Linked DNA regions of Aggregicoccus sp. 17bor-14. The protein of the gene in region 2 interacts with the protein of the main gene of each other region in a pairwise test. Links are inferred from orthologs where the notes say so. Each region holds a gene or a part of one and is shown on either strand. Other genes may lie near its edges. The genes, in order: serC and selB.

Region 1 (8,004 bases), on a different replicon or contig from region 2:
CCGCGTATCCACGCCTCCACGAGCTGCACGCCCTCCGCGTGCACCACGCTGCGGCCCAGCTCGGGCATCGCCACCTTGGGGTCCACCGAGCGCAGCCGGTAGCTGAGGATGGACTCCTCGGGCTTGCCGGGCACCACGTCGAAGTCGTGGCCGCCAGAGCCCGCGCCCGCGGCCACCGGCGGCTTGCAGATGCCCAGGTGCAGGGGGTCCGTCTCGTCGACCGTGAGGTACAGGCCGCTGGTGCGCGCGGGGCCGCTGGGGCTGTGGCAGTGGGCGCAGTTGGCCTGCAGGTAGGCGCGGGCGCGCGCCTCCACGCTCTCCCCGGGCGCATCCCACGCGGCGAGGCGCGGGGCGGCCTCGGGGGCGGGAGCGCCCTCGAGCAGGCCCACCTGCGTCCAGTGCGCGAGCTGGTTCTCGGCGCCCTGGCCGTAGTCCAGCGTGCGGTTGAGCTGGCCCGCGGTGGGCCCGAGCAGGTGCATCGGCTGGCCCGCGGCGTCCTCGTGGCACTTCTTGCACTGGGTCTGGTTGGGGACCAGGTACTGGGTGCGCTGCGGTGCGCCCGCGGCATCCGTCCAGGCCACGTCCACGATGGCGCCCGCGGGCTCCAGGGTCGCGTCCGTGCCCTCGGCATTCCAGAGGTAGGGCAGCCCCACCCAGCCGGCCTCGGTGCGCATCAGGATGCGCGTCTCGACGCGGCGCTGCTGCGCGGCGGGCGCGCGCAGGTCCTGCGCGAAGGAGAAGGTCTTGGTCACCACGCTGCCCACCGGCAGGTCCATGGGGCCTGCGTCCCGGTAGGCGGCGCGCGTTCCGGGGGGAACCCACACGGTGCGGTACTTCTGCGCGTAGTCCGAGAACAGCGGCGTGTTGAGCTCGTAGGGCACGCTGCGGCCCAGGGGCTGGAGCACCCCACCGTCATTGCGCACGAGGCACCACGCGGAGAGCTTCGGCGGCGGCGTCTGGAGGTAGCCCGCCGCGGGGCCGTCGCAGGCGGGCTGCTCCGGGTCGGACGGAGCGTCGCCCGCGCTGCAGCCCAGCAGCGCGAGCAGCAGGAGCAGCGCGCTACAGGCCCTCAAAGGACACCTCCGGCAGCGCAGCGCGGGTGCAGGCATAGGGGGCCACGTCCGTGTCGAAGTGGGTGAAGAGCCCGTGCTCGTCCGGAGCGTCCGCGTGCAGGTTCACGAAGCTGGCGGTCGCGCTGCCCAGGCACAGCTCGAGCGGGTTCGCGCCGCTGGCGCCCGGCGGCACGAGGCCGTCCGTCACCACGTCGGCGGTGCGCTTGCCGGGCATGTGGGAGCGCAGCGGCGAGAGCATCTGGCCCAGCGAGGTCGCCGTGTCCGGCGCCGAGCCGTTGCCGGAGAAGCTGTTGTCGTGGAGGTACACGCCCCGCGCGTAGGGGTCGTAGGCGGGCTCGCCGAGCTCCAGCCCGGTGAGCAGGTAGCTGAGGACCGCCATGGCCACCGAGTGGTGGTTGGACACCGTGTTGTCAAACAGCTCCACGTCCGCGTGCGCCAGCACCAGCACGCCCGTGCCCGCGGGCACGAGGGCCGCCGTGTTTCCGCCCGCCGCGAAGTTGGCCAGGTTGTTGTCGTGGATCTGGTTGCGGTAGGCGCGCACCTGGCGTGCGTTGCCCACCTGCAGCAGTGGCAGCGAGGAGAGGAGCAGGCCGCCGGTGTTGCCGTGCAGCGCGTTCTCGTACACGTCGGCGCGCTGCGAGTTCTCGATCTCGATGCCCACCGCGTTGCCCGTGGCCTCGTTGCGCCGCACGACGATGTCCCGACTCTGTCCCACGTAGATGCCCGCGTCCGAGGCGCCGCGCACGTAGCTGTCCTGGACGAGCACGCGGGTGCACTGCACGGGGTACAGGCCGTAGGCGCCGTGCTCCGCGGCGTTTGGACTCGTCCACTCCACGCGCACGCGCTCGAAGCGCACGTCCGAGGAGCCCACCACCTTGATGCCGTCCCCCTTCGGGTCCTTCAAGCCCAGGTCCCGCACGCGCAGGCGGCTGGTGGTCTCTGCCGAGAGGCCCTCGCTGCCGGCCACCTGCCCCGAGAAGTCGAGCACCGTCCGCTCGCGCCCTGCGCCCTGGAGCGTGACGCCCGCCACGTTCACCAGCGCGAGCGCATTCTGGAAGGAGAAGGTGCCCTCGCCGAAGACGAAGGTGCTGTCCGGCGTTGCGGCCACGAGCGCGCGCTGGATGTCCTGCTCGCTCGTCCCCGCGGCGAACGCCGTGCAGGTGCCCGCGACGCCGCTGCACAGCGGGTCCACGGCGGGCTGCGGTGGACTGCCGCCTCCGCAGCCCCAGCACGCGCCGCACAACACGGACAGCCACAGCGCACGCCTGAACATCGGCCCCCCAGAGTCTCCCGGCGGCCATTCGCCGGCCCTGCAGGGGAGAATTCGGATGGCCTGGAAAAGCGGGACCCGCCCAGCGGGTGGGCGCGTCCTCTCGCGGACAGCCGTTTCGGCGACCGGGCTGATTCCTGCGACCCGGGTACGTCCCTCGTGACGGTGGGCGGAAAGAGCGCGCCCCGCCCCACCCCGCGCCGTGAGGGCGGCGGGGCGAAGCGGGGCGCGGGCCCTGCGGGAAGTCGGGGTCGGGCTAGCCCTTCTTGCCGAGCATCTCGTCGCGCAGGCCGCCGTCCACCGGGTTCTGGCCCAGCCACACGGAGAAGAGCGCGTCGCCGAAGTCCTTGCCCGGCACGGTCACGACCTGGCCGGCCTTGTTCGTCATCGTCACGCCCTTGCCGGGCAGGTAGGTGATGACGAAGGACTCGCCCTTCTTGAAGTCCGGAATCTCGGCGACGAGGTTGTCCAGGCGCTCCTTCAGCGCGGGCATCTTCTCCTTGTTGTTCTTCTCGAAGCCGTTGCGCACCGCCTCGGCGACCTTCTCCTTCTCCAAGTCGCGCAGCATCACCATCTGCACGCGCTTGACCTGGTCGGAGTGGATGACCTGCTCGGCGTTGTTGGACGGGTTCTCGAGGTAGAGGCCGGCCACGTAGACCTTGAAGATGAGCTTGGTGCGCAGGCCGATGCCGTTGAGCGTGAGGTTCTTGCCCTCCACCGTGACGCGGTCCGGCAGGTTCACGCCGGCCTTCTCCTTGGCCAGGGCAGGCAGGGCGAGCGCGAGCGACAGGAGCAGCACGGGAACCGACAGCTTCTTCATGGGGTTCTCTCCGGGGTTGGGGCGACAGGTCTAGTCAAACGCGGGACGGCGCGTCGAGGGGGACGCCGCGCCCGGGGCCATATTCATCGTGCGGGGGAACACTGCGCCCGCTAGCCGTGCGTGCGGGCGAAGGCCTCCATGAAGTCCACCAGGGTGCGCACGTCCTGCACGCTCACCGCGTTGTAGAGCGAGGCGCGGATGCCGCCGGTGCTGCGGTGGCCCTTGAGCCCCACCATGCCGGCCTTCTGGGCCTCGGCGACGAAGGTGGCCTCCAGCGCCTCGGTGGGCAGGCGGAACACCACGTTCATCACCGAGCGGCTCTCGCGCTCCACCGGCGCGCGGTAGAACCCGGAGAGCCGGTCCAGCGTGCCGTAGAGCAGCGCCGCCTTCTCGCGGTTCCAGCGCTCCAGCTGCGCGAGGCCCCCCACGCCCTTGGCCCACGCGAGCACGTTGCGGCACAGGTAGATGGCGAAGGTCGGCGGGGTGTTGAAGAGCGAGTCGTTCGCCGCGTGCACGCCGTACTGGAAGATCTTGGGGATGTCCTTGCGGCCGCGCGCGAGGAAGTCCCGGTGCGCGAGCACGATGACGAGGCCCGAGGGGCCCACGTTCTTCTGCGCACCCGCGTAGATGAGGGCGAAGCGGCCCACGTCCGTGGGGCGCCACAGGAAGTCGCTGCTCATGTCCGCCACCAGCGGCACGCTGCCCACGTCCGGGAAGGTGTGGAACTGCGAGCCGAACAGGGTGTTGTTGCTGGTGAGGTGCACGTAGGCGGCCTTCGGGTCCAGCTGCAGCTCCCCCTGGCGGGGCACGCGGGTGTAGCGGCCGTCCGGCCCGGCGGTGCTCGCGGCCACGCGGGGGCTTCCGTAGCAGCGCGCCTCCTCGAGCGCGCCCTCGCTCCAGGTGTCCGTGAGCAGGTAGTCCGCGCTGCCGCCGGGCGGCAGGAAGTTCATGGGCACCTGGGCGAAGTGCTGGCGCGCGCCACCCTGCAGGAAGAGCACCTGGTGGGTCTCGGGCACCCCCAGCAGCTCGCGCAGGAGCGCCTGGGCCTCGGCGTGCACGGCCTCGTACACCTTGCCGCGGTGGCTCTGCTCCATGATCGACATGCCGCTGCCCGCGTAGTCGAGCAGCTCGTCGCGGGCGCGCTCGAGCGCCGGCAGGGGGAGGCCGGCAGGGCCGGCGCTGAAATTGATGGCGCGCATGGGGCGTCCTCGTGGCAGGAAGGGGGGCTGGCGGGAGGGCATTGTGTCCCACCTGGGGCAGCGGGCCAGCAGGAACTGGCGCCCGGCGTCCGGCAGGCGCCTGTGGCCGCTGGGCCGCTCGGGAGGTCAGGAGAGCAAGTGGGTCCCACGGAGGAGCTGACGCACTGGGTCCGGCGCGCGGTGGACGGGCATGCGCCTGCCTTCAGTGAGCTGTACCGACGCACGCGCCCGCTGGTGGGGCGTGCGGTGGCGGCGTTCGCTCCGCTGGACCCGGACGAGGTGGAAGACGTGATCCAGGAGAGCTACGTGCGGGCCTTCAAGGCCCTGCCCCGGCTGAAGGAGCCGGCCGCCTTCGAGGCGTGGCTGCTCTCCATCGCGCGCAACCGCGCCCGCACCCGGCTGGAGCGCCGGGGCCAGGCGCGGCGGATGGACGAGGAGCTGGCGGACGCGGAGCCGGACAGCGTGCCGCACCTGCCCCCCGCCCTGCAGCTCGAGCGCGACATCGCCGTGGTGCGCGAGCTCATCGAGCGGCTGCCCGAGGGCGAGGAGAAGCGCACGGTGCAGCTCTTCTACGTCGAGGGCGAGCTGAGCGCGCGCGAGATCGCCGAGAAGCTCGGCGTGGGCAAGAGTGCGGTGACGATGCGCCTGGAGCGCTTTCGCGCACGCATCAAGCGCGAGCTGCTGCGCCAGGTGCTCGCAGGACGCAGGGAGTGAGCCATGGGGGATGAGACGATGGGCCGGAACATGAGCGAGCACCTGAGCGCAGAAGCCCTGCGCGCCCTCGAGGCGGGCGACGAGGCGACGCGCGCCCACTTCGCGCGCCACCTCGCCGAGGAGTGCGAGGTGTGCGAGCGCTTCCTGCAGGAGAGCGCGGGCCCCGGCCTGCTGGACGGCCAGGTGGACCGGCTGCTGCTCTCGCTCGCCCCGCCCGCAGAGCGCCCCCTGGACGAGGTGGGCTTCGCGCGCATCCGCCGCGCGCTTGCCCCGCCTGCGCGCCGCCGCTGGGTGGGCGCGGGCGCCGCCGCGCTCGCCGCGGGCCTGGTGGCGATGGTCGCCGTGCGCCAGCTGCAGCCCCCTCCCCTCGCCCCGCAGGAGCAGGGGGTGAAGGGCGCGGGCCGCCTGGAGCTGGAGCTCTCGGTGGCTGCGCGCTCGCGCTCGGGCGCGCTGCGCCGGCTGGACGCGGGCGCCCCGGTGCAGGACGCGGACGTCCTCCTGCTGCGCTACCACGCCACCGAGGCGGGCACCGCCCTGCTCTTCCAGCAGCGCGCGGGCAGCGCCCCCGAGCTGCTCGGGCGCTTCCCGCTCGAGGCGGGCACGCACGACCTGGCGGGCGACGCGGGCCTCGCCGGCGTGGGGCTGCAGGGCGAGCGCGGTCCCCTGCGCCTGCTGCTCGTGGGGCTGCCGGCCGGCCAGCCGGTCGAGCCCGAGGCGGTACGCCGCGCCCTGGCAGGTGACACTTCCGCCCCCCGCGACCTGGGCCTGCAGGTCTCCCGGTTCGACGTGCGGGTGGGATCTGGAGAGAATGCGCGCTGACCTGTGACGCGCGCCCTCCTCCCCCTCCTCCTCCTCGCGTGGCTGGCCGCCTGTGGCGCGCCGGCGGCCTCCGTGCGCGCGCAGGGGAGCGGGGGTGAGAAGGGAGGGCTCGTCCCGCTGCAGGTAGACGAGGGGGCACTCGCGAGCGCCTACGCGCCGCGCCGCTTCGCCCTGCTGGTGGGCATCGGCCACCCGGACGACCCGCAGTGGCGCGCCCTGCGCTACGCGGAGAAGGACGCAACGGACCTCGCCGCCGCGCTGAAGGACCCCGCGCGCGGCGCCTTCCAGAGCGTGCGGGTGCTCGCCACGCCCGGCGAGACGGGGCGCGCCGCGGTGCTCGCGGCGGTGCGGCAGCTCGCGCGCGAGGCCACCCGGCCCGACGACATCGTGGTGGTGTACCTCTCGGGCCACGGCACGCTCGCGCGCGACGAGCGGGGCGAGCTGCGCCGCTACCTCGTCACCCGCGACGCCTCCTTCCGCGCCATCCCGCAGACGGCGCTCTCCATGGACGCGCTGGAGGCGGAGTTCGACCAGCTGCCCAGCCGCCGGCGCCTGCTGGTGCTCGCCACCTGCCACTCGGGCAGCGGGAAGAGCCTCCTGCCGCAGGCGCTGGAGAAGGAGCTCGCGGGCATCAAGGCCGGCTTCTTCACCCGGCCGCTCGAGGACTCGAGCCGCGCGGCGCTGAAGTTCGCGGCCGCCGACTGGGGCGAGACGGCGCGCGAGGACGACACCCTCCAGAACGACATCTACACGCACTTCCTCATCGAGGGGCTCTCCGGCGAGGCGGACCGCAACGTGGACGGGGCGGTCACCGCCACCGAGGCCCACGACTACGCGCGCCGCCGCACCTTCGCCTTCACCGAGGGGCGCCAGCGCCCCAGCGCGGAGATCCTCGAGGTGGGCGCGGACCCGGTGGTGCTCGCCGGCAGCGTGCGGCGCACGGGGCGCCCCGAGCTCTACTCCTACAACCCGCGCCTGGACGGCTTCACGCTCAAGGTGGACGGCGAGCAGCGGGTGGAGCTGCCGGGCGGCGCGGCGGTGGCCCCGGGCAAGCGCACGGTGCAGCTGGAGAAGGGCGGCAGCGTGCTGCTCACCCGCGAGGTGGACCTGCTCGCCGGCCAGCGCCTGCCGCTCGAGCAGCTGGTGCAGCAGTCCCAGGCGCAGCGCACGGTGAGCCTGATGGGCGGGGTGTTCGCATTCGTCGACCGCCACAGCCGCGAGCAGCTCCTGCCGGCGAGCCCCCAGCTGGGGGTGGCCTTCCGCTGGGAGCACCGCCCGCTCGAGGACTTCAGCCTGCTCCTGGACGTGAGCGCGGGCACGGGCAGCCACGCGCTCGCGCTGGACCCGGGCAGCGCCCCGGTGCCCTTCCGCTACCGCACCCTCTCGCTCGGTATGGCGGTTCCCTACACCTGGCGCTTCGAGCGCCTGAGCCTCTTTGCCGGCCCGCGCGTGGCCGCCCTCTCCCTGCAGAGGTCCTTCCAGCTGGAGGCCTACCACGGGGCGCAGAGCTACCTCACAGTGAGCCCCGGCGTGGTGGGCGGGGTGGTGTGGCGCCTGACGGAGCGGCTGGAGCTCAGCTCCCAGGCGCACCTGATGGTCACGTACGTGATGACGGATGGCCAGGCCCAGGCGGTGGGTTACACCGGCGGCTGGGCAGGCGTGGGGTACCGGTTCTGATGCGCAACGCACTCCTCTTCGCCCTCGCGCTCCTCACGGGCCCGCTGAGCGGCTGTGGCAGCATCGACAACGCGCCCCTGCGCGTGGGCACCGTGCGCGGCCGGCTCACCCAGAGCGACCCCACGCTCGCCGTCGTCGCGGTGGTGGGCGCGCCGGAGATCTCCACCGCGGTGGGGCCGGACGGCCACTGGGAGCTCGCGGGCGTGCCCGCCGGTGAGTCCGAGCTCTTCGTGCTGGCGAGCTCCGACTCGGCCACCCGCATCCCCGTGCACGTGGACGGCGCGCGCGCCGTGGAGCTGGGGGACGTGGCGCCGCGCCCCGGCGGCTTCCTGCAGCTGGAGGTGGCCACGCCCGGCCAGATGGCGCTGAGCAACGCGAGCGTGTCCGTGGAGGGCACGCCCTTGCGCAAGCTGAAGCTGGAGAAGACGGGCC
Region 2 (8,097 bases):
CTCCCTCTTGAGCCGTGCCCCTCGCGCCACTCTCGCGCGTCTGTGCCGTCAGCGCCCTGAACTCTGCGCTCAAGCGCGGAAACCGATCGAGCCGAAGCGGCCCGGGCTCGACTTGCGACACCGGAGGGGCGCGCACCGCATCCCCGCATCGACGCAGCCCCCACTCCGCTGCGTCCCGGGAGATGGCGCGACGTAGCGCCGCCTCCGAGCGCGCTCGGCGCGTCGAGCGCGCGTGCCCCTCAGGTGCCGGCCGTCGGGCGAGCAGCCGACCCCGCAGGGCGCTCCCCTTCCTCCCCCGCCGTTCCCACGCCACCTTCCCCCCACGGTCCGCGCGGGAGGCGCACGCATGGGGGTGCAGGAGACGCTGGGCAAGTGGGTGGGGGCGACGTGGGCGCCGGCCGCGCGCGTGGGCTCCACCCTGCGCCACGCGCGGGTGCTGCACCCCGAGGGGCTGATGATGCAGGCCCACGTGCAGCCGGTGCCGGTTCGCCCCGCCCTCGCGCCCCTCGCACAGCGGCTCTCGGGCGCGGCCCTGGTGCGCCTGTCCACGGCGCTCTGGCGCGGGGGGCGCGAGTGGCCGGACATCCTCGGGCTCGCGGTGCGCTTCCGGAAGGAAGGCCCCCTCACCGAGGAGGCGCAGCCGGGCGACCAGGACCTGCTCTGCGCGACCCTTCGCTCGCCCTGGACGCTGGGGCTCGCCCCCCTCACCACCCAGGTGCACGACTGGCTCGCCAACGACTACTACGGCGTGTCCCCCTTCGAGGTGGAGGGCCTGGGCCGCGCGAAGCTGAGGCTCGTCGCCCAGGGGCCGGGCTCCCAGGGGGCGCTGGGCACGAGCCGCGTGCAGCGCCTGCTCGCCGCGGCCGGGGAGGGCCACGCCCGCTTCGCGCTGGAGGTGCAGCCGCTGGGCGGAGCGAGCGCCGGGGTGTGGTCCCCCGTCGTCCAGCTCGTCCTGGGACGCGAGCTGCAGCTGGACCCGGCGCGCCTGCGCTTCAGCCCCTTTCGCAGCGGGCGGGGGCTGAGGCCGGTGGGCTTCGTGCACTCCCTGCGGGTGCTGCCCTACCGCGAGAGCCAGGCGGCGCGGGCGCGGCACTGACAGGGGGGCGTGGTAGGACCCAGGCCCCGAAAAAGAAGGCGGCCCGACACTCACGAGGAGCGTCGGGCCGCGGGTCTTCTACAGGAAACGCACCTGAAGTGCTGAAGGGGTGGGGGGGAACCGCCTTCAGCGGGCCTTCGATGTGTCCCGGGGAGTGTCTTAGCAGGCTGCGTGCCAGCGCCCCGGAAGTGGCCCACCCGAGCGATCTCAAGGGTTTAGATCAGCAAGCGACACTGAAGGGGCCCCCCGACCCCATTTCATCGCTGCAATGGGGTTTCAACTCTGAAAATTTCGAGCAATCTCGGGCACTTGGCTTTTTCACGTTTGCAGCGCCCGCGCCACAGCCGGATCAGGGCTCTCCCTCACGCCCTCCGGGCGGCCGCAGGTTGAGCCGCTTCATCTTGCGCCACAGGGTGGTGCTGGAGACCTGCAGCTCCTCGGCGACGCGGGCGAGGTCCATCCCGTTGCGCTCCAGGGCCTGGGCGATCGCCCGGCGCTCGGCCTCTTCCACCGCGGCCGCGAGCGAGGCGCCCCCGGCCCCTCCGCCGAGCCCACCGGTCGCCCCCGAGATGGCCGCGAGCGAGAGCCCCTGGATGGGCGTCTCCGTCCGGCCCCCGGCGCCCGAGCGGCCCGAGGGGCGCAGCGGGAAGTCCTCGGGCAGGAGCTCCTCGCCCTCGCCCAGGGCGGCCGCCTGCTCCACCAGGTTCTCCAGCTCGCGCACGTTGCCCGGGAAGCCGTAGCCCATCAGGTGCTCCACGGCCGCGGCGGACAGGCGCTTGGGCCGGGGGCTGCGGGCGTTGGCGCGCTCGAGGAAGTGCTCGGCGAGCGCCGGAACGTCGTCCAGGCGCTCGCGCAGCGGGGGCACGCGCAGGGTCACCACGTTGAGGCGGTAGTAGAGGTCCTGGCGGAAGCGCTTGGCCTCCACCTCCTGCTCGATGTCCCGGTTGGTGGCGGCCACCGTGCGCACGTCCACGCTCAGCGCGGTGCTCTCGCCCACGCGCCGGACCTCTCCCTCCTGCAGCGTGCGCAGGAGCTTGCTCTGGAAGGCGGGGCTGGTCTCGGTCACCTCGTCGATGAAGAGCGTGCCGCCGTGGGCCTCCTCGAAGAGGCCGCGGCGCGCCTTCACCGCGCCGGTGAAGGCGCCCTTCGCGTGGCCGAAGAGCTCGCTCTCCAGGAGGCTCTCGCTGATGGCGGCGCAGTTCACCGGCACGAAGGGGCGCGCCTTGCGCCGGCTGTGCGTGTGCAGCGCGCGCGCGACCAGCTCCTTGCCGGTGCCGCTCTCGCCCTGGATGAGCACGGTGGCGTCCGACTGCGCCACGCGCAGCAGGCGCCCGGTGAGCTCGCGCATCGCGGCCGAGCGCCCCACGAGGCTGGAGAGGCCGTGGCGGCTGTTGAACTCGCCGGCGAAGAGGTCCACCGCGCTGAGCAGCTTCGCGCGCTCGAGCGCCCGCTCCACGCGGTAGCGCAGCTCGCCCTCCTTGAAGGGCTTGGTCACGTAGTCGTAGGCGCCCAGGCGCATCGCCTCCACGGCGCTCTCGATGGAGCCGAACGCCGTCATCACGATGGCCTGCAGCCGCGGGCTGGTCTCCATGCCGCGCTTGAGCAGGGTGAGCCCGTCCATGGGCTCCATCTTCAGGTCCGTGAGCAGCAGGTCCACGCCGCCCTGCGAGAGCACGCCCAGGGCCTCCTCGCCCGTGGCGGCCTCGAGCACGGTGTAGCCCTCGGCGCGCAGGAGCATGGCGGTGGTGGCGCGCATGTTGCGCTGGTCGTCCACCACGAGGATGCGGCCCTTGGGAAGGGGGCCGGCGCCGCCCCCGGTCTCGCCGGGGTCGCCGGAGCTGAAGGGGACGGGGGTGAGGGGGCTCATGGGGCCTCCGGGGGAGCGAGGGGAAGGCGGAAGGTGAAGGTGGTGCCGCGCCCCGGGGTGCTGGCCACGGCGATCTCCCCGTGGTGCTCGTCCAGGATGCGCTTGACCACCGCGAGGCCGAGGCCGGTGCCCTGGGCCTTGGTGGTGAAGAAGGGCTCGAACACGCGGTGCACCAGCTCGGCGGGGATGCCCGGGCCCTCGTCCGCCACGTCGATGCGCAGGAGCGGCCGCCCGTCCCGGTCCTCGCGGCTCGCGCGCACCTGGAGCTTGCCGCCCTGGGGCATGGACTGCAGCGCGTTCACGGCCACGTTCACCAGCGCCTGGCGGATGAGGCGGCGGTCCATGGGCACGTGCGGCAGCCCCGGCTCCACCTCCTGGTCGATGGTCACGTGGCGCTCACCGGCGCCGGGCGTCTGCTGGCAGGCGGCGTCCAGCGAGTCCTGCAGCACCCGCGCGAGGTCCTCGGGCTGTAGCACCGGGTCGCGCGGGCGGGTGTAGTCCAGCAGGTCTCCCACCATGCGGTTGAGCCGGTCGCTCTCCTCCGCGAGGATGTCCAGGAGCATCGCCGCGTCCCCGTGCGGGTGCAGCAGCCGGCGCAAGCTGGACACGGCGTTGAAGATGACGCCCAGCGGATTGCGCACCTCGTGGGCCACGATGGCGGAGAGCTCGCCGAGCGCCGCGAGCCGCTCGCGCTTCACCATCTCCGCGCGTGTGGCCGCGAGCTCCGCGTAGCTCGCCCACAGGCTCTCGTAGAGGCGCGCGTTGGCGATGCTGAGCGCGAGCTGGCCGCAGGTGGCCTCGGCGAGCTCGATGAGCGCGGGCGTGAAGGCGCGGGGGCCGCGCACGTCGTCCACGATCACCACGCCGATCAGCTCCTCGCGGCTGGTGAGCGGCACGCCCAGGAGCGCCTTCTCGCCGTAGCGCTGCACCAGCTCCTGGTTCACCTGGCCGCCCGCGCGCGACACGTCCTCCACGGCGACCGGCCGGCGCTCGCGCCCCGCGCGCGCCGCCACCGTGTTCGCGGTGAGCGGGGCCACCACGTCGCGGAAGCCCTCGCGGTGCGCCGCGCTCGCCGCCGCGCCGCGCAGCAGGTTGGCCTTCTCGTCGTAGAGCATGATGAAGCAGTTGGAGACGTCCAGCAGCTTCACCAGGAAGTCGGCCGCCACGTCCAGGATGCTCGCCGTCTCCAGCGTGCCGGAGGTGGTGCGCGCGAGGTCCAGCAGCAGCCGCGTGTCCGAGAGCTGGCGCGCGCTCTCGCTGCGCAGCCGCCGCTGCTCGAGCAGCGCCACGAGCAGGTCCCCGAAGGTGCCCATGAGGCGCAGGTCATCCGGGCCGAAGGGGGGCGACCCGGGGCCGCGCAGCGCCTGCAGCACGCCGCGCACCTGGCCGCCGCGCGTGAGGCGCACCGCCGCCCCCGAGCGAAAGCGCGTGCCCAGCGCCCGCGCCCGCTCGGCCTCGCCCAGCACGTCCGAGAGCACCCCGCCCTCGCGCGCCGCGGCGGCCGCGGACAGCCCCTGCCCGCTGCGCTCGCGCTCGAGCGCCACGCGCTCGTCCGCGTCCAGGCAGTACTCGGCGAGCAGCACGTAGTCGCCCGTGCCGGCCTCCGGCAGGTGCAGCGCCACCGCGTCCGCGGCGAGCGGCCCCGCGATGCGCGCGAGGAAGGCCTCGGGCGCGGGCGGCACCGGCTGCGCGACGAAGCGCGCCACGTCCGCCACCGCCTCCATCTCCCACTTGCTGCGCTCCACGCTGCCCAGCAGCCGCGCGTCCGAGAGCGAGGCGGCCACCACCTTCGCGAAGAGGCTGAGCACGCTGGTGTGCGCGAGCGAGAGCCCCGCCCCCTCGAGCCGCAGCACCTCCGGCTGCGCGCTCACCAGCGGCAGGTACACGTGCCCGGGCTGCGCGCCCTCCGTGCCGCCGAAGGTAGGACGCTCCTCGGCGAGCGCCTCCAGCCCCAGGCCCAGGTCCTCGGGCAGCGGCCCGCCGTCCTGCGCCACCAGCGCTCCGCCGTCGAAGGGGAAGAAGCGGCAGGTGAAGCCCAGGCGCGAGAGCGTGTCGCAGGCGACGCGGCGCACCGCCGCCTCCGAGTGCGCGGACACGAGCGAGGCGGACATCTCCACCAGGTGCTCGGCGAGCCCCACCTCGGGCCGCTGCTCCGCGGTGCGCACGAGGCTCGCGAGCACCGCCTTGCCGCCGCCCTCCACCTCCACCTGGCGGTGCTCGATGAACAGGTCGACGAGCCGGCCGTCCGGGGTGCGCAGCGTGTAGGCCACCGGGCCCGGCGCGGGCACGAGCTCGCCGGCCCTGCGCGCGGCGTGCTGCGCGGCGAGGCGGCTGCGCTCCTCGGGCGCGGTGAACTGCGTGTAGGGCCGGCCCAGCGCCTGCTCGCGCGTGACGCCCACGAGCTGCAGCCAGGCGGCGTTGGCCACCCAGATGCGCTCCTCGTGGACGCAGACCACGGGGTTGGGCATCAGCTCCACCCCCGCGGCCAGCTCCTCCCGGCTGTAGCGCTTGGTCGTCATCCGCGTCGCAGGACCCGCTTGTCGCCCACCCGCAAGGTCACCTTCTCCCGATCGAAGTACTCGGACAGCGGGATGACGTACTTGCGCGTCTGCCCCACCATCTCCTTGAACGCCTGGGTGGAAATGTCCTTCTTCTCACGAAGGTGAGCAACCAGCCGCTCGCGCAAGGCCGCGAGCGCGGCCGCATCGAAGAAGAGCTCCTCGCTCACCCGCACCAGCGCGCCCGTGCCCGCGAGCTGCAGCAGCAGGGGCAGGAGCCGGGGGCCGGGCTGACCCAGGGCGGCCGCGAGCTCGGCGAGCGTGGGCGGGGCGAGCTGCGCCGCCCGGAAGCGCTCGAGCGCCCGGGCCTGCACGCCCGCCTCGTCCCCGCTCAGCCTCCCGCCCTGCCCCGGCAGCCGCAGCCGCTCGTGCGCGAGCTCCACCCGGCCCCCCTCCTGCAGCGCCGCGAGCACGCGGGCAAAGGCGCGCGGGTCCAGCGCGTCCGAGAGCCGCTGGCGCAGCTCCTCCTTCGGCAGCCCTTCCGCCGCGGGGGCCTCCTGGTGGAAGCGCTCGAGCAGCGCGAGCGCGCGCGCCTGCAGCGCGTGGAGCACGGCGCCCGCGAGGTAGAGGCGGCGCTCGCGGTCCACCAGCACCGCGGCGCCGCGCGCGCCCAGCAGCTCCAGCGTGCGCGCGAGGGTGCGCGGCGCCAGCCCCGAGCGCCCGAACAGCTCGGCCTGGGTGAGGCCGCGGTAGCCGGCCTGCTCGAGCAGCCACTGCAGCTGGCTCCCCGCGTCCCCCGCCTGCAGGGGCGCGAGCAGCGCGGAGGCGCCGCGGCGCCGGCGCGGCGTGCCGACCGCGAGCACGCGGCCTCCGGCCACCGTGGCGCCGCGCCCCGGCAGCGCGCGCGCGGCGCGCAGGATGAAGCGCTGGCCCACCAGCGCCGCGAGCGGCTCCTCCAGCCGCAGCTGCGCGAGCCCCGTCTCCCCGGGGGCGAGCTGGGGCAGGTCCAGCAGCGCCACGGAGGCCTGCACCTGCGCGGTGCCCAGGTGCAGCAGCAGCTTCTGGCGGCGCGGCAGCGGGCGCTCGAGCGCGGCGAGCGCCGTGAGCTCCACGTCCAGGGTGCGCACCTCGGGCAGCTCCCCCTCGCGCGTGAGCACCATGCCGCGCCGCACCTGCTGCGGCTCCACGCCGGCGAGGTTCACCGCCACGCGCGAGCCAGCCGCGACGCGCGCCTGCGCGGCGCCGTGCTGCTGCAGCCCGCGGACGCGGAAAGGGCCGCCCAGCCCCGGCAGCAGCGCCGCCGCGTCCTCGGCCGCGAGCGTGCCGGACAGCAGCGTGCCGGTGACCACCGTGCCGAAGCCCTTGAGGCTGAAGGCGCGGTCCACCGGGAGGAACACGGGCCCTTCCGCGGGGCGCGCGCCCGGGTGCGCGGCGGCGCGGCCCAGCGCCTCGCGCAGGGCGTCCAGCCCCTCGCCGGTGCGCGCGGAGACCGGGAGCACGGGGGCGCTCTCGAGGAAGCTGCCGCGGGTGAGCTCCGCGAGGTCTGCGCGCAGGAGCGCGAGCCACTCCTCGCCCAGCTCCGGCAGCAGGTCGCTCTTGGTCAGCGCCACCACCCCGGCCTGCACGCCCAGCAGGCGGCAGATGTCCAGGTGCTCGCGGGTCTGGGGCATCACGCCCTCGTCCGCGGCGACGACGAAGAGCGCGAGGTCCACGCCGCCCGCGCCCGCGGCCATGGCGCGCACGAAGCGCTCGTGGCCCGGCACGTCCACCACGCCCGCGAGCCGCCCGTCCGGCAGCCGCAGCTGCGCGAAGCCGAGCTCCAGCGTGATGCCGCGCCGCTTCTCCTCGGGCAGCCGGTCCGTGTCCACGCCGGTGAGTGCCTTCACCAGCGCCGTCTTGCCGTGGTCGACGTGGCCGGCGGTCCCGATGATCATGGGCGGGTGTGGCGCTGCGGGAGGGTCAGGCGCCCGCCTTGTCCGGGTCCACGTCGAAGCGGGCGTCCTCACTCACCTGCTCGTAGTCCCAGGGGAACACCACCAGCCCCTGGGTGCTCAGCGCGTGGTGGTCCGGGGCGAAGCCGCCGGGGCGCGCCACCATCACCGCGGTGCGCGTCTCCTTCGCGCCCACCTTGCGCGCGAGCTCCACCGCGAGCTCCAGCGTGTCGCCGCTGCTCGCCACGTCGTCCACCACGAGCACGCGCTTGCCGGCGAGCTCCGCGGGCATCTCGCCGGCGAGCCGCGGCTGCTTGCGCACCGCCTTGTCGCGGCTGCGGCGGCTGATGCGCACGGGGAAGAACTCGCAGCCCAGCGCGCTGGAGAGCGCGCCGCCCACGAACACCCCGCCGTGCGCGACGCCCACCACCGCCTGCGGCTTGAACACCGCCTGCACCGAGCGCGCGAGCCCCTGCACGTGGCGGTCGAAGTCCGCCCAGGTCAGCTCCTGCACGCTCGTCTTCTGGCGGCTCTGGTCGCGCCCGGTGAGCTGGCGCGGCACCTCCACCTGGGGCGCGTAGACGAAGTCCGCAGGCACGGAGACGATGCGCTGGGCCTGCTCGCGCCCACCGGCCTTTTCGGAGACCTTCCGGGACGCCTTCTGCTCCGGAGCCTTGGCCCCGGAGGTCTTGCCCTTCGTCAATG

The links.
Region 1: the proteins of selB (region 2) and serC interact in binary tests that used the Escherichia coli proteins (3 or more experiments, as listed by UniProt). The link is inferred for Aggregicoccus sp. 17bor-14 from one-to-one orthologs.

What each region holds. Positions count from the first base shown.
Region 1 is NZ_VJZZ01000004.1:79,370-87,373, forward strand. The notes cover bases 2,319-5,221. They hold serC (3-phosphoserine/phosphohydroxythreonine transaminase), read right to left. Parts: upstream 4,363-5,221; coding sequence 3,274-4,362; downstream 2,319-3,273. Other genes in these bases: FGE12_RS09065 (chalcone isomerase family protein), read right to left, coding at 2,600-3,163; FGE12_RS09075 (sigma-70 family RNA polymerase sigma factor), read left to right, coding at 4,501-5,076; FGE12_RS09080 (hypothetical protein), read left to right, coding at 5,080-5,221. In the rest of the region: FGE12_RS09055 (SO2930 family diheme c-type cytochrome), read right to left, coding at 1-1,073; FGE12_RS09060 (parallel beta-helix domain-containing protein), read right to left, coding at 1,060-2,265; more of FGE12_RS09080, read left to right, coding at 5,222-5,895; FGE12_RS09085 (caspase family protein), read left to right, coding at 5,899-7,572; FGE12_RS09090 (carboxypeptidase regulatory-like domain-containing protein), read left to right, coding at 7,572-8,004. UniProt on the Escherichia coli protein: Catalyzes the reversible conversion of 3-phosphohydroxypyruvate to phosphoserine and of 3-hydroxy-2-oxo-4-phosphonooxybutanoate to phosphohydroxythreonine. Is involved in both pyridoxine and serine biosynthesis.
Region 2 is NZ_VJZZ01000012.1:93,084-101,180, reverse strand. What follows is about bases 4,938-7,933. They hold selB (selenocysteine-specific translation elongation factor), read right to left. Parts: upstream 7,396-7,933; coding sequence 5,479-7,395; downstream 4,938-5,478. Other genes in these bases: FGE12_RS21810 (phosphoribosyltransferase), read right to left, coding at 7,421-7,933; FGE12_RS21820 (ATP-binding protein), read right to left, coding at 4,938-5,482. In the rest of the region: FGE12_RS21830 (hypothetical protein), read left to right, coding at 347-1,096; FGE12_RS21825 (sigma-54-dependent transcriptional regulator), read right to left, coding at 1,446-2,852; more of FGE12_RS21820, read right to left, coding at 2,960-4,937; more of FGE12_RS21810, read right to left, coding at 7,934-8,097. UniProt on the Escherichia coli protein: Translation factor necessary for the incorporation of selenocysteine into proteins. It probably replaces EF-Tu for the insertion of selenocysteine directed by the UGA codon. SelB binds GTP and GDP.